2 linked regions of the Selenomonas sputigena genome follow. The protein of the gene in region 1 interacts with the protein of each later gene in a pairwise test. Links are inferred from orthologs where the notes say so. Each region holds a gene or a part of one and is shown on either strand. Other genes may lie near its edges.

Evidence for each region.
Region 2: the proteins of leuS (region 1) and ligA interact in binary tests that used the Escherichia coli proteins (3 or more experiments, as listed by UniProt). The link is inferred for Selenomonas sputigena from one-to-one orthologs.

Annotation. Positions count from the first base shown.
Region 1 is NZ_CP110383.1:1,289,052-1,293,735, reverse strand. The notes cover bases 590-3,643. They hold leuS (leucine--tRNA ligase), read left to right. Parts: upstream 590-906; coding sequence 907-3,381; downstream 3,382-3,643. Other genes in these bases: mfd (transcription-repair coupling factor), read left to right, coding at 3,499-3,643; OL236_RS06275 (SLC13 family permease), read left to right, coding at 590-839. Outside these bases: more of OL236_RS06275, read left to right, coding at 1-589; more of mfd, read left to right, coding at 3,644-4,684.
Region 2 is NZ_CP110383.1:980,717-985,343, reverse strand. Bases 1,019-4,015 are described here. They hold ligA (NAD-dependent DNA ligase LigA), read right to left. Parts: upstream 3,524-4,015; coding sequence 1,514-3,523; downstream 1,019-1,513. Other genes in these bases: pcrA (DNA helicase PcrA), read right to left, coding at 3,531-4,015; alaS (alanine--tRNA ligase), read right to left, coding at 1,019-1,380. Also shown: more of alaS, read right to left, coding at 1-1,018; more of pcrA, read right to left, coding at 4,016-4,627. UniProt on the Escherichia coli protein: DNA ligase that catalyzes the formation of phosphodiester linkages between 5'-phosphoryl and 3'-hydroxyl groups in double-stranded DNA using NAD as a coenzyme and as the energy source for the reaction.

The DNA of each region.
Region 1 (4,684 bases):
CGGCGACGCTCATCGGCGATCCGCCGAACATCATGATCGGCAGTGCCGTCGGCCTGCAGTTCATGGATTTCATCACGAACCTCACGGCGATCTGTATCCTGATCTTCATCGTGACGATCGCTCTTTTGATCGTGATTTACGGAAAGAAGCTCCACACGACGGACGAGCTGCGCGAGAAGGTCATGCAGCTCGATGAGAAGAGTCAGATCGTCGAGCCGCGTCTCTTGAAGAAGTGCCTGTTCGCGCTCGCTATTACGATCAGCCTCTTCGTGTTGCACGGACAGCTCCACCTCGACACGGCGACCGCCGCCATGACAGGCGCAGGCCTCCTGCTCCTCATCAGTTTCCCACAGAAGGAGGCGATGATCGCGAAGGTCTTGTCGAAGGTCGAATGGCTCGCCATCTTCTTCTTCGCCGGTCTCTTCATCCTCGTCGGCGCACTCGTCGAGACGGGCGTCATCAAGATGCTCGCAGAAGAGGCGATCAAGATCACGAACGGCGATCTCACGGCGACCTCGATGCTCATTCTTTGGATGAGTGCCTACGCTTCGGCGTTCATCGACAACATCCCGTTCGTCGCGACGCTCATTCCGCTGATTCAGGATATGGGGCAGATGGGCATGACGAATCTCGATCCCGTATGGTGGTCTCTCGCCCTGGGCGCCTGCCTCGGCGGCAACGGCACCTTGATCGGCGCCTCGGCGAACGTCGTCGTCGCTTCGATGGCGGCGCAACGCGGCAAGCCGATCTCCTTCATCAGCTTCATGAAGATCGCGCTGCCGATGATGACGCTCTCGATTGCGATTTCGAGCGTCTACATCTGGCTCAGGTATTTGTAAACCGTAAGTTTTTTGGGGCGCACGGGGAGACCCGCACGCCCCTCTTTCTCTAGGAGGACTTTGTTGTATGGAGAGATATGCTCCGCAGGAAATCGAAAAAAAGTGGCAGGAGAAGTGGCAGAAGGATGATGTCTACAAGACGGAGATCGATCGCACGCAGCCTGAATATTATGTGCTGGAGATGTTCCCCTACCCGTCGGGCAATCTGCACATGGGTCATGTGCGCAATTATTCGATCGGCGACGTCATCGCGCGCTTCAAGAAGATGCAAGGCTGCAATGTGCTGCACCCGATGGGCTTTGACGCCTTTGGAATGCCGGCGGAGAACGCTGCGATCAAGCACGGTGTGAAGCCCGCCGACTGGACATATTCCAACATCGAGAACATGAAGCGCCAGCAGATGAGCATGGGGCTTTCCTACGATTGGAGCCGCGAGGCTGTGACCTGTCGTCCCGAGTACTACCGCTGGACGCAGTGGCTCTTTGAGCTTTTCTACAAGAAGGGGCTCGCCTACAAGAAGGAAGCGTCGGTCAACTGGTGCGATACGTGCGGCACGGTGCTCGCGAATGAGCAGGTCATCGACGGTAAATGCTGGCGCTGCGACTCCGAGGTGCACAAGAAGGATCTCTCACAGTGGTTCTTGAAGATCACGGACTATGCGGACGAACTTCTCGCCGATCTCGACAAGCTCAAGGGCTGGCCCGAGCGCGTCAAGACGATGCAGGAGAATTGGATCGGCCGCTCCGAGGGCTTGGAATTTGACATCGACGTGCCCGCGCTCGGCGAGAAGATCGCCGTCTACACGACGCGTGCCGATACGGCGTACGGCGTGACCTTCGTGGCGCTCGCGGCGGAGCACCCTCTGATGGAGAAGATCCTCGCGGATAATCCGAAGGCGGAGGAGCTTCGCGCCTTCGCCGACAAGGTCAAGGCGCAGTCGGAGCTTGAGCGCACGTCGGGCGAGTCGGAAAAAGAGGGCATGTTCACGGGGCTTTACGCCGTCAATCCCTTCAACGGCAGGAAGGTTGAGCTTTGGATCACGAACTACGTCCTCGCCGAGTACGGCACGGGCGCCGTCATGGGCGTGCCGTCGGAGGATCAGCGCGACTGGATGTTTGCGAAGAAGTACGACCTGCCGATCATCGTCACCCTGCGCCCGAAGGATCGTGAGCTAAAGCTTGAAGAAATGACGGAAGCCTATACGGACAAGGACGGCATCCTCGTGAATTCGGCGGAGTTCGACGGCATGGAGATGCACGAGGCGCTCGTGGCAATTGTAGAAAAGGCGGTCAAGGAGGGCTTCGGCAGGCGCAAGGTCAATTATCGCCTGCGCGATTGGCTCATCTCACGCCAGCGCTACTGGGGTGCGCCGATTCCCGTCATCTACTGTGACAAATGCGGCGAGCAGCTCGTTCCCGAAGAGGAATTGCCCGTCAAGCTGCCCGAGGATGTGAACTTCGAGCAAGGCGCCGTTTCCCCTTTGGCGCAGAGCGAATCCTTCGTGCACTGCACATGCCCGAAATGCGGCGGTCCAGCAAGGCGCGAGACGGACACGATGGACACCTTTATCTGCTCGTCGTGGTACTACATGCGCTACACCGATCCGCACAACACGCACAAGCCGTTTGCGGCGGACAAGGTGAACTACTGGGCGCCTGTCGATCAGTATATCGGCGGTATCGAACATGCGATTTTGCATCTTCTCTATTCGCGCTTCTTCACGAAGGTACTGCGCGACGAGAAGCTTCTGGATTTCGATGAACCGTTCCAAAATCTCTTGACACAGGGCATGGTCATCAAGGACGGCGCGAAGATGTCGAAGTCGAAGGGCAACGTCGTCTCCCCCGAGGAGATCATCCAAAAGTATGGCGCCGATACGGCGCGCCTCTTCATTCTCTTCGCCGCGCCTGTCGAGCGTGACTTGGAGTGGAGCGACCAGGGCGTCGAGGGGGCATTCCGCTTTTTGAACCGTGTCTGGCGCATCGTCGCGCATTTCGAGGATGCGATCAAAGAGGGCATTGATGATTACGACCATTCGACGCTGACGGCTGAGGAGAAGTCGCTGCGCCGCACGCTGCACCAGACGATCAAGAAGGTCACGGAGGACGTCGGCGAGCGCTTTATGTTCAACACGGCGATCAGCGCCGTCATGGAACTCGTCAACGCTTTCTATGCGTTCCAGGAAAAGCCGGTTCATCCGGGACTCGTGCGTGAGCTTTCCTTTGCGCTCGTGAAGATGCTCGCGCCCTTTGCGCCGCATATCACGGAGGAGCTTTGGAGCCGCATGGAGGGCAAGGGAAGCGTGCACGATGCAAGGTGGCCGAAGTTTGACCGTGCGGCCATCGTCGAGGACGAGGTCGAGATCGTCCTGCAGATCAACGGCAAGGTGCGCGACAAGCTGACGGTGCCGGCGAATATTGAGCCGCAGGAGATGGAGAAGCTGGCGCTCGCGCAGCCAAAGGTCGTCGAACTCACGGCGGGAAAGACGGTCGTCAAGGTCATCTGCGTGCCGAAGAAGCTCGTCAACATTGTCGTCAAATGACTTTTTTGAACAATAAAGGCGTTTGCAAGTGCGCTGGGAGTGCTCCTTCCGACGCACTGCGCAGAGGGGCTGGCGCTTCGCCAAGCTCCTTTTCGCGCTTTGCCGAATGGTGGAATCATGAAAGCACTTTTTGAACAAATGATGCAGGATGGCTCGGCTCGAAAGATTGTCGAGGCCTTTTCGCGCCGCGCGGGCAAGACGCTCGTCTACGGTCTCAGCGGCTCGCAGAAGCATGCGCTCTTTGCTGCCGCCTGCGACAATGCAGAGAAGCCCATGGTCATCGTCACGCACAGCCGCGAGGCGATCGAGGCGTGGCGCGCCGATCTGACGGCGCTTCTGCCGGCACGTGAAATCCTGGAACTGCCCGAGGTCGACATGATGGCGGTGGAAGCGACGGCGAAGGGCATGGAGCGCACGGCTCTGCGCATGGGCATACTCGGCAGGCTGCTCAAGAAGAATCCTGTCATCGTGCTCGCTCACGCCGCCGCCGCTGTACAGAAGGGCGTATCGCGCCGAGATTTCGAGTGCATGAGCCTGCGCCTTGAAGTCGGTGCGACGCTCTCGCGCGAGACGCTTCTTTCGCGTCTCGTCGAGCTTGGCTACGAGGCGGCGGGCGAGGTCGACGCCCTCGGGCAGTTCAGCGCGCGCGGTGGTATCGTCGATATCTATCCGCTTAATGCGTCCTTACCTCTTCGTCTGGAATTCTTCGACGATGAGATCGATTCTTTGCGCGAGTTTGATCCGGCGACGCGGCGCTCCGTGCGCAATGTGCCTTCAGCGGTGGTACTGCCCGTCGCGACCCCTGAGGAATCCGGCGAGGATGCGACATTCCTCTCTTACTTGGAGGGCGAGGGAGCCGTCATTTTCGACGAACCCTTGCGCACGCGTGAAAGTGCACAAAAACTCGTCAAGGAGACGCCCGAGCTGAGGGCGAAGCTTTTCTCATGGGAAGAACTTGTGGCGGGCGCCGAAGGCAATGCAACCTTCTTCGCCGCTCTCATGCTGCAGAAGATTCACGGCGCGGAGCCGGACAGTCTCGTGAGCTTGGCTGTGCAGGCAGTCGCGCCCTTCCAACGACAGATGGATCTTTTGAAGAATGAGGCGCGAAACTGGCTTTCCAACAAGCAGCACGTCGTCCTTCTCGTCGGCGAGGCAGAAAAGGCTGCTTCCCTGCGCGAACTTTTTGCGAAGTCACGCATACCATCTGCCGTCGCAGCGGGCGATGAGCCTTTGAGCGACGCCTATCTGAACATCGTGGTGGGCACGCTCTCGAATGGCTTCGAATTGCCCGGAGCGCGACTCG
Region 2 (4,627 bases), 310 kb from region 1 along the record:
ATTCTCATCGACACAGAGATGTGACGTATCGATGCCCGAGAGGTCGGGTACGGCGACGCGCTGATTTTCCTGCCGCGCGGCACGGGCACGTTCGCGCTGCTTCTCCATCGCTTTCTCGAAGGAATCTTTGTCAAGTTCCATTTCGTTTTCATGCAAGATCTCGTCGGTGACTTCCCATGGGAAACCGTACGTATCGTAGAGTTTGAAGCCAATTTCACCAGGAAGCACCTTTTTGCCTTCTCGCTTCAAGTCCTCGATGTGACCGTTCAAGAGTTCCATGCCCTGTGCGAGTGTCGCCGCGAAGCGATCCTCCTCAATGCTGATAACTTTCTTGATGTATTCTTTCTTCTCAGCAAGCTCTTCAAAGTCCGCTGCACCCTTGTAGATTTCGGCAACGGCATCAATCGCGCCTTCCAAGAACTTGTCATGAATGCCGAGGATGCGCCCATGGCGCACAGCACGACGCAAGATGCGGCGCAGAACATAGCCGCGTCCCTCGTTTGAAGGCAGGATGCCGTCCATGATCATGATTGCCATGCTGCGCGCATGGTCAGCGATGACCTTGAGCGAGACGTCCTTCTCCGCATTTTCGCCATAAACGACACCGGATACTTTCGAGGCGTATTCGATGATGGGAAAGAGCAAATCCGTCTCGAAGTTCGTCTTCTTATTCTGCAGCACGGAAGCCAATCGCTCAAGACCGCATCCCGTATCAATATTCTTGTGCTCAAGCGGATTGTACTGACCGTCTTCCGTGCGGTCGAACTGCGTAAAGACGAGATTCCAGATTTCGAGGTAGCGGTCACAATCACAGCCGACAGCACAGTCTGGGCTGCCGCAACCGCGCTCTTCACCAAGGTCGATGTAGATTTCCGAATCAGGACCGCAAGGGCCGGGGCCGATCTCCCAGAAGTTGTCATCGAGTTTCACGATATGATCCTGCGGGAAGCCGGGCTGCTCACGCCAGATGGCGGCTGCTTCATCGTCCTTCGGATAGACCGTGACCCAAAGCTTTTCCTTCGGCAAATCCAAGACATCCGTCAGGAACTCCCACGCCCAAGGAATCGCCTCTTTTTTGAAATAGTCTCCAAAAGAGAAGTTGCCGAGCATTTCAAAATACGTCTGATGACGTGCCGTGCGCCCGACGTTCTCAATATCTCCCGTACGTACACAGCGCTGGCTCGTCGTGATGCGCGTGCGCGGCGGTTTCATCTTGCCCGTAAAGAACGGTTTGAACGGCGCCATGCCCGCGCCGATCATCAAGAGCGTTGGATCGTTTGCAGGGATGAGCGAAGCGCTCGGCAACCGCAGATGCCCCTTTTTCTCCGCAAAGAACTGCAAATACGCTTCGCGCAATTCATTTCCTGTCATGTATTTCAAAAGAACCTACCCCCATCAGAGATTACGTCAAGCTTGAACAAATTCCGCTTGGGATTCATTCGCTCGACCTCGTACTAACAAACAATTATAGCATAGCCTGACACGATTGTTCCAGTGTTTTCAATATGCGATGTCAAATATGGTCAATCAACTGCAGAAGCTCCTCCTCCGTCAAGATTCGGACGCCCAGTTGCTCCGCCTTTTGCAGCTTGCTGCCGGCGTTTTCTCCCGCGACGAGGCAGTCCGTCTTCTTGGACACGGAACTTGTCACGCGTCCGCCGTGCTGCTCGATCAGCTCCGTGATTTCCCTGCGCCCGAAATGATGCAGCGTGCCCGTGACGACGAAGCTCATATCGGCCAGTTCGTCGCCCTGTGCCGTACGCTCTTGTGCTGCCGTCGCGACGCCGAGCTGCTGCAGTTCGCGGCAAATCTTTGCATTGCCTTCGTTTTGGAAATACGAACGGATGGCGGCGACGCTCGTTTCGCCCATATCACGCACCGCGAGAATCGCTTCATCGGACGCATTTTCTAAAGCCTCCAAGGTCTTGAAATGTTGCATGAGAGCGGCAGCTGCCGCCTTGCCGATACCGTGGATACCGAGTCCCGTCAAAAGACGCTGCGGTTCGTTCTTCTTTGCTTCTTCGATTGCCGAAAGCAATTTGTCCGTGTTTTTTTCCTTGCCGACAACGCCTTGGGCAATCAGCTCTTCCCGATGCTCCTTCAAGCGGAAGATGTCGACGATCGTGTGAAGGAAACCTTTTTCAATCAAGGCGGCGATGTTCTTTTCGCCCAAACCCTTGATGTCCATAGCGTCGCGGCTCACAAAATTCAGGATGTGGCTCTCCACCTGCGCCGGACATGCCTGATTGATGCACTTGACGTCGGCGGAATCCGCCTCTCTCTCAGCCTTTGCACCGCAGACGGGGCAGCGATCGCCGATCTTGAACGGCTCTGTTCCCTCGGGACGCTTTTCTTTTACGACCGCCTTGATCTTCGGAATGATCTCTCCCGACTTGTAGACGACGACGGTATCGCCTACGCGCACATCGAGATCGTCGATGAAATCCTGATTGTGCAGCGTCGCGCGCTCGACCGTCGTACCGCAAAGACGGATGGGATCGAACGTCGCCGTCGGTGTGATGCGCCCCGTCCGGCCGACAGAAAGCGTGATGCTGCGCACGACGCTTTCCTTTTCCTCGGGCGGGTATTTATAGGCGATCGCCCAGCGCGGCGCCTTGGAAGTCGCGCCGAGGCTCTCCCTTTGCGAAAAATCATTGAGTTTGACGACAGCGCCGTCGATGTCGTAGGGCAGATCGCCGCGCGAGGCGCCGATCTGCTCGATGGCATCCCAGACCTCCTCTGCCGTACGGCAGACGTGATAGGCATGAATGACCTTGATGCCCTGCCGTTTCATGAAGTCGTAGGCTTCGACATGCGTTTGGAACTCCTTGCCGCGCACCGCCTGCAGATTGAACACGAAGAGGGACAGCCCCCTCTCCTTCGTGATGCGGCTGTCGAGTTGGCGCAGAGTGCCCGCCGCACAGTTGCGCGGATTGGCAAAAAGCTTTAGCCCGAGAAGCTGACGCCTCTCGTTGACCGCCTCAAATGCCGCCTTCGTCATGTAGACTTCGCCGCGCACCTCGAAGTAAGGCAGCGGCTCTTTGAGTTTCTGCACGACATCTTTGATGACCTTGGCATTTTCCGTGACGTCCTCGCCCTGTACGACGCCGTCGCCGCGCGTGATGGCACGGCTCAGCATCCCGTTTTCATAGCGCAGGGCAAGCGAAAGTCCGTCGATCTTTTCTTCGACGACGAACACAGGATTTTCCATGCGCGCCTCTATATCGCGCACGAAAGCTTCTATCTCCTCGCGAGAGAATACATCCTGCAACGAAAGCATCGGCACGTCGTGGCGCACGAGCGTGCCTGCCGTGCGCTTCGCCGTACCGCCGACCTTCTGCGTCGGCGAGTTTTCCGTGATAAGCTCGGGGTATTCCCTTTCCAGCGCCTTGAGCCGCAGCATAAGCTGATCGTATTCATAATCGCTGATTTCGGGATTGTCGTCGTTGTAGTAGCGCACATTGTGGTGACGTATCGTGCGCCGCAGCTGTGCAAGCTCTTTTTTGACTTCTTGAATATCCATACGAACCTCAGACTTTCTCGATGGGAGCATACTTCTGCATGAGCCCCTTGATGCCGATTTGCGGGAAGGCGATCTTCAGCTCGACTTCTTCGCCTTCCCCCTTGACCGAGACGACTGTGCCGACGCCCCACTTGCCGTGGCGAGCCTTGTCGCCCGCACGCCATGCCACTTCCATGCTCGGGCGAATTGCGGCGGACGCGGCAGAACGCACCTCTCGAGGGGAAGAAGGTACAGGCGAAGGCGATGCAGAAGAAGCTGTCGTCCGCTGCAAGCTTTGCAGAATCTCAAAGGCGGACTGCGGCCTCCCCATGCCCCTCGACTCTAAAAACGCGCTCCGCCCGAAAGCCTGTGCCTTTGCCTTTTCCAAATACGTTTCGGGAATTTCCGCGAGGAATCTCGACGGCGGATAGACATTTCCCTTGCCGTAAAGCGTCCGATAGCGCGCGTAGCTCAAGTAGAGCTTGCGTTCAGCGCGCGTGATGCCGACATAGCAGGTGCGGCGTTCTTCCTCGATTTCGCTCGGCTCAAGCAGCGTGCGTGCATGGGGAAAGATTCCCTCCTCCATGCCCACGAGAAAGACGACGGGGAACTCCAAGCCCTTTGCCGAATGAAGCGTCATGAGCGTCACGCGGTCGTCCTCCATGTTCGCCGTATCGACATCGGAGACGAGTGCGATCTGGTTGAGGAAATTTTCCAAAGTCGGCTCTTCTTCCGTCTTTTCAAATTCTCGCGCCACGCCGACGAATTCGCGCAAGTTCTCGATGCGCGTCTGCGCCTCGGGCGTATCCTGCTTCTCCAAATCCTTGATATAACCCGTATCGTCAAGCAAGGCTTCGATAAAGGAAGAAAGCGGCATAGCGGCAAGTTTGCCCATGAGCTCAAAGAGAAGCGCGGCGAAGGCTTCGAGCAGATTCTTCGTGCGCGTCTTGAATCCCATAGCTTCGAGCGCTTCGGGACTCGACAGGACATCGAAGAGGGATTCTTCACGCATGGCGGCATACTTCGTGAGCTTGGCGATCGTCGAGGCGCCGATGCCGCGCTTGGGTACGTTGATGATGCGCAGGAGGCTCACGGCGTCAAACGGGTTGTAGAGGACGTGCAAAT